DNA from 2 places in the Enterococcus sp. AMC1623 genome. Region 2 is predicted to be linked to the other one. Evidence: a T-box and tRNA genes for the amino acid it is inferred to sense, from the RefSeq annotation. Region 2 holds a T-box; the other holds one or more tRNA genes.
The links. The T-box of region 2 lies ahead of leuS (leucine--tRNA ligase). A T-box ahead of a tRNA ligase gene usually reads a tRNA of that ligase, here a tRNA-Leu.

Region 1: it has a tRNA-Leu gene. The T-box ahead of leuS (leucine--tRNA ligase) is inferred to sense a tRNA for this amino acid. The anticodon was not compared.

The regions. Positions count from the first base shown of each region.
Region 1 covers NZ_CM177096.1:1,090,654-1,094,083, forward strand. Annotated here, with positions in the region: gene AC4BC7_RS05430 (pyridoxal phosphate-dependent aminotransferase) at 1-993, opposite strand, end outside; tRNA gene AC4BC7_RS05435 (tRNA-Leu) at 1,193-1,275, shown strand; gene AC4BC7_RS05440 (MepB family protein) at 1,405-1,845, shown strand; gene AC4BC7_RS05445 (cold-shock protein) at 1,948-2,148, opposite strand; gene AC4BC7_RS05450 (hypothetical protein) at 2,326-2,985, opposite strand; gene AC4BC7_RS05455 (glycoside hydrolase family 13 protein) at 3,100-3,430, opposite strand, start outside.
Region 2 covers NZ_CM177096.1:2,282,691-2,286,120, reverse strand. Annotated here, with positions in the region: gene AC4BC7_RS11080 (LysR family transcriptional regulator) at 54-980, shown strand; T-box leader at 1,026-1,248, shown strand; gene leuS (leucine--tRNA ligase) at 1,305-3,430, shown strand, end outside.

The sequences.
Region 1 (3,430 bases), 1.2 Mb from region 2:
AGCAGCTTTTGGTTTCACAGCAGATAATCCTGGAATATCATTAATTGCTTTATGGATAAACTCACGTTGTTCATAAATACGTCCACCTGGCAATAATAATTTATCGATACTTTGATAACCACCTAATGCCGTTTGAACAATTTGTTGTGACAACACATTTGAACATAAACGCATCGAAGATAACATATTTAAGCCTTCAACATAATCTTTAATATGTCTTTTATCTCCACTAAGAACCATCCAACCAACACGGAACCCTGCCACACGGTGAGATTTAGATAAGCCACTAAATGTTACGACTGGACGATCTGGAGCTAGCGTAGCAATAGGAATATGTTGATGACCATCCATCAATAGACGGTCGTAAATTTCATCAGAGAAAATAATTAAATCAAATTCACGGGCAATTTCAACAATTTGTTCTAAAATTTCTTTTGGATAAACCGCTCCAGTAGGATTATTAGGATTGATTAAAACAATTGCTTTTGTTTTAGAAGTGATTTTTGAACGAATATCCGCTACATCAGGATTCCATTCACTCTCTTCATCACAGATATAATGGACAGGTTTGCCACCAGCTAATGAAATAGAAGCTGTCCATAAGGGATAATCAGGCATTGGTACTAAAATTTCATCCCCATTATCACATAAACCTTGCATTGACATTGTAATTAACTCACTGACACCATTTCCAGTATAAATATCATTAATAGTCACATTGGGGAAATTTTTCAATTGACAATATTGTTCGATAGCTTTACGTGCTGAAAAAATGCCTTTTGAATCAGAATACCCTTCTGATTCTCTCACGTTCATAATCAAGTCACGAATAATTTCGTTTGGAGCTTCAAACCCAAATGTTGCAGGATTCCCTGTATTTAATTTTAAAATACTGATTCCTTCTTCTTGCATGCGATCTGCTTCTTCTAACACAGGCCCACGCACGTCATAACTAACACCTTCAAGTTTGCTAGATTTTTCAAAATTTCTCATAGTAGAACCCTCTTTTCATAAATATACATAATGTATATTGAACTGTATTGCTGCGTCTTCCATAGAACTTTTTTTCAGTGTACCTATTATAGCAAATTTTCTGAAAAAACGGGAAGTATTATTATTCATTTTTACTAAAAAAGTAAGAATTGTAGTATTGACAAATATCCAAATAAAAAGTAAGATTTTAACTGTTACTGCGGACGTGTTGGAATGGCAGACAAGCATGATTGAGGGTCATGTGAGCGTATGCTCGTGTGGGTTCAAGTCCCATCGTCCGCATTTTGTCATCACTAGGAATAGTGATGTTTTTTTATATTTATCGATGTTTCCTTCCTGTAAAAAATAAACATTCGTCTTATCCTAATAACAAGTCCATAAATAACTTATGAGAATTAAGGAGATATTTCAATGAAATCAACTGATATATTACAAAAAGTATTTGGAAACATTGAAATTTATTCTTTAGAACAACAAAATTCAGCGTATGAAGGCTGTCTCTTCTACTCAAAAACAAAGGATATCATCATAAGAACCCGTCTGGCAAAGAAGACATCAAAAAAAGCAGGCTATTTTGTGGCGTTTTGGGAAAAGGATGCACAAGCAAACAATACACCTTTTAAAGCAGAGGATAGTCCAGAGCTGTTAGCAGTAGTAATCGATGATGAAAATAAAAAAGGAATTTTTACTATTCCAAAAGAAATTGCTGTAGAAAAACAGATTTTATCTACAGCAAACCAAAATGGTAAAATGGCCATGAGATTTTACCCAGTGTGGTGCCATAATTTAAATCAAACTGCCTTGCAAACTCAAAAATGGCAATTACACTATTTTAAAAATTTATCAGAATAAATAACTTTATTCTCTCTTCATGAAAACTAGTGTAACAATGCTAGTTTTTTTATTTTTAGAAACAAAAAAAGTCAACTATCTGAACGATAGCTGACTTGATAATTAACCTTTAACGATGTTTGTTGCTTGAGGTCCACGTTGACCTTCTTCAATATCAAAAGTTACTGCTTGACCTTCTTCTAAAGTTTTGAAACCTTCGCCTTGGATAGCTGAGAAGTGTGCAAACACATCTGTTCCATTTTCTGCTGTGATAAAGCCAAAACCTTTATCTGAGTTAAACCATTTTACTGTACCGTTATTCATAACGTACCTCCAAATTACACATCATATGTGTTTATTTTGTAATAACGAGTGAAGTGCAAATAGAAGTGCGTATCATTTTTTATAAAGATAAACATATTATAGTTACATATCAAAAAGTATTACTTACGTAGTTTAACACGAATACTTTATGAATGCAAATAGATTTCCTTATTTTTTCTACTTTTTCTTTGAATTTGCACGATATTGACTGCGAGTCATTTTGACAGAAGAATTGGAATTGAATTTACGAACAGCAGGATCGGTATCTTTGCGAGTTTGATACGCAGCAGGTTCTGTATCAAATAAGAGATACTCGTCTTTTTTCATAGAATTCATCAAATCCTCTTCAGAAATTGCAGGTGCATATTCGTCTTGAATAATTGATGTAGGAATATATTTAGGAACAAATGGCGATTTTTCAGTCGTTTCTTTGTTAATCGATGGACGCGTGACCGTTTCTGCTCTTTTTTCTGTCACCTGATACGTACTGTGCGCAACTGTATCTCCAAACAAACGCTTTTTCCCTGTTGGTGTTACTTCGGGCTGATACTTTTTATTATAGTTGGGTAAATTCTGACGATGCCTACTTAATTCATCACGTTGACGAATGCTCTGTCCTGCTTTTTCCTGACTTACCCGAGGTGAACGACGTAATGAACGTTCTTCATTATTTTCAACAGAAACTGTGTGTGAATGCTTCGCTGCTTCTGTAAGAATCCAATTATCATCACTTTTAAAAGTAGGTCGTTTATTCTTAGGCTGCAATTTTACGCCTGCCTCATCTGAATAAGCTGGAAAACGTGCATGCTTTCGTTTAATTTCTTCATATTGTGCCATTACTTTCATTCCTTTTATCACGGTTTTTTTTTATGATAACATAAATATCCATGCTTCAACAGCTCTAATCCTAAAAAACAGAGGCAAACAAGATGTCTGCGCTCTGTCGTAAGTTTATACAAGTTGTAATTGTTCTTGATTCATTTGGAAACGTTCAATTTTTTCTTTCTTCTCTTTGCTACTGATTAAAATATAACTATTTTCAGCAATCGAGCGTCCAACCAAACGACGGTTCACTTCTTGGGTCAAAGATGTTTCTTCTGCAATAAAATGTAGTTTTTTATTAACATGTTTTGGATAATTAGTTGGATTCATTATCACAGCTACATATTCATTCTTATCTCTTCTTAAAATACCAAATAATTCATCTGTATAGAAGAAACTCAAATCACCATGAATTAATACTTCATAATTATTACGATATTCTACCCATTTCCGACAATTA
Region 2 (3,430 bases):
CAAGTGGTTCGTTACTATAGAAAATAAATGCAATGAACCGGGAGGAAAAGTGATTGAATATTCAACAAATGCGCTATGTCGCAGCAATTGCCAATAATGGTAGTTTTCGAGAAGCAGCTAAAAAATTATATATTTCGCAACCAAGCCTTTCCCATGCTATTAAAGAATTAGAAAAAGAATTAGATGTCCAACTCTTTGAACGCACCAGACAAGGAGCCTCATTGACCTCTGAAGGGATGGATTTCTTTCAATACACACAGCCAATTTTGGCTCAAGTTGAGTTATTAGAAAATCGTTACTTAGCAAATGAAGAGAACGAAAAACATTTTTCTATTTCTAGTCAACATTATGATTTTCTATCGATTATGATTAGTCAATTAATTCAAGATTTTCCAGATTATAATGATTTTCGAATTTTCGAAAGTACTACTTTAAATGTCATTAAAGATGTAGAGCAGTATCGAAGTGAATTTGGTATTTTATTATTTAATGATTCCAATCAAGCTGGTTTAAGTCGATTGTTAGAAAACGGCGAATTAGAGTATGAGATTTTAACTACTTTCCAGACGCATATCTTTATGAGAGAAGGTCATCCGTTAGCGACTAAATCAGTGATTGAATTATCAGATTTACATGATTATTCGCAAGTTCGTTTTACACAAGAAACAAATAATTATACCTATTTTGCTGAAGATTTAATTGATTTCCCAGGAATTACCCAGGTAATTCATACGAGTGACCGAGCGACACTCACTGGGATTTTACAGCGGACAGATGCGTATGGTTCAGGTTCTGGTTTAGTGGAGGATCCACGTAGTCAAGGGATTGTTTTAATTCCTTTAGCGAACTCACCCGAAAATAAAATGGTCATGATTAAAAAGAAAAGTCGCAGAATATCAGGAATAGGTGAAGCCTTTTTAACAAACTTGAAAAAATATTTCATTGATTTTCAAGAAACCCAGAAAAATAAAAAGAAATAAATTGAATTCAAGTCACTTTTTTGATAGTATGAACTCAATAATGACTTATGCGCGTTTGAAAAGGAGTAGTAGGTGGTGTCCTTTTTGTTAGAGAGTACATGGTTGGTGGGAATGTACAAAAGACCCGTTGAACTCGCCTTTGAGTGTATGATTTTCTTAAAGCTTTACAAAAAGTGTGTAGAGAAAATACGGTGACGACCGTTACAACGTTTGAGGTTGGAGCATGTCCAACAAATATAGGTGGTACCACGTCAATTACGTCCTATAAGAGGCTTTTTTGTGCTTCTTATAGGGCTTTTTATTTTATTAAGGAGGAGTCAAGTAGTGAATTATAATCACAAAGAAATTGAAAAAAAATGGCAAAAGTATTGGGCAAAAAACAATACCTTTAACACGCATGATGAAACAGGTAAACCAAAATTTTATGCTTTAGATATGTTCCCGTATCCGTCTGGTCAAGGACTACATGTTGGGCATCCAGAAGGGTATACAGCAACAGATATTTTAGCACGTTTTAAACGTAGTCAAGGCTACAATGTGTTACATCCAATGGGGTGGGATGCATTTGGTTTACCAGCAGAACAATATGCGTTAGATACAGGAAATGATCCCGCTGAATTTACAAAGAAAAATATCGAAACATTCCGTCGCCAAATCAATTCTTTAGGTTTTAGTTATGACTGGAATCGTGAAATTAATACCACTGATCCAGATTACTACAAATGGACCCAATGGATTTTTACAAAGTTATATGAAAAAGGCTTGGCGTATGAAGCTGAAGTAGCGGTAAACTGGGTGCCAGAATTAGGAACAGTTATTGCGAATGAAGAAGTTATTGATGGGAAAAGTGAACGTGGCGGCTACGATGTTGTCCGTAAACCCATGCGTCAATGGATGTTAAAAATTACTGCGTATGCAGATCGTTTATTGGATGATTTAGAAGAACTAGATTGGCCAGAAAGCATTAAAGACATGCAGCGTAATTGGATTGGACGTTCAGTCGGTGCGAATGTCACTTTCAAGGTGGCAGGAACAGAGAAAGACTTTACGGTTTTCACTACGCGTCCGGATACTTTATTTGGAGCAACCTATGCTGTATTAGCTCCAGAATTAGAGTTAGTGAAAGAAATTACAACTCCTGAACAAAAAGCAGCCATTGATGCGTATGTTGAAGAAGCTTCAAAAAAATCAGACTTGAACCGTACAGATTTAGCCAAAGAAAAAACTGGTGTGTTCACTGGAGCATATGCGATTAATCCAGTCAATGGTAAAGAAATTCCAATTTGGATTGCTGACTATGTTCTGGCAACTTACGGAACAGGTGCCATTATGGCTGTACCTGCGCATGATGAGCGTGACTATGAATTTGCCAAAACGTTTGATTTGGAAATCATCCCTGTCCTTGAAGGTGGCAATGTAGAAGTAGCAGCATTCACTGAAGATGGTTTGCATATCAATTCTGATTTTCTAGATGGCATGAATAAAGAAGATGCGATTGCCAAAATGGTAGCATGGTTGGAAGAAAACGGTGTGGGAAAACAAGAAGTTAGCTACCGTCTACGTGACTGGTTATTCTCTCGTCAACGTTATTGGGGTGAACCGATTCCAGTCATTCATTGGGAAGATGGCACAACAACAACTGTACCTGAATCAGAATTACCATTACGTCTACCAAAAACGGAGGATATTCGTCCAAGTGGAACTGGAGAATCTCCATTGGCAAATATTGATGACTGGGTAAATGTTATCGATCCTGAAACTGGTAAAAAAGGTCGTCGTGAAACCAATACAATGCCACAATGGGCTGGTAGCTCATGGTATTTCTTACGTTTTATCGATCCGCATAATAAAAATGAACTAGCTAACTATGAAAAATTGGAACGCTGGTTACCAGTTGATATTTATATCGGCGGGGCAGAGCATGCAGTCTTGCATTTATTGTATGCTCGTTTCTGGCATAAATTCTTATATGATTTAGGCGTAGTGCCAACCAAAGAACCATTCCAAAAGTTATATAATCAAGGAATGATTTTAGGTTCAAACAATGAAAAAATGTCTAAATCACGTGGAAACGTAGTAAACCCTGATGATGTAGTGGCGCAATATGGTGCTGATACATTACGTTTATATGAAATGTTTATGGGACCATTGGATGCATCAATCGCTTGGAGTGAAAATGGCTTAGAAGGTAGCCGTAAATTCCTTGACCGTGTATGGCGTTTAATCGTGGACGAAAACGGTAAAATGCGTGATCGAATTACCACTTTCAATGATGGTAAATTAACAAAAGTGTACAATCAAACCGTTAAAAAGGTTACGGAAGACTTTGAACATTTGCATTTCAATACGGCTATTTCTCAAATGATGGTCTTTGTGAATGAAGCCTATAAAGCCGATGCACTTCCTTATGAGTATGTCGAAGGATTTGTCCAATTACTTGCACCAATTGC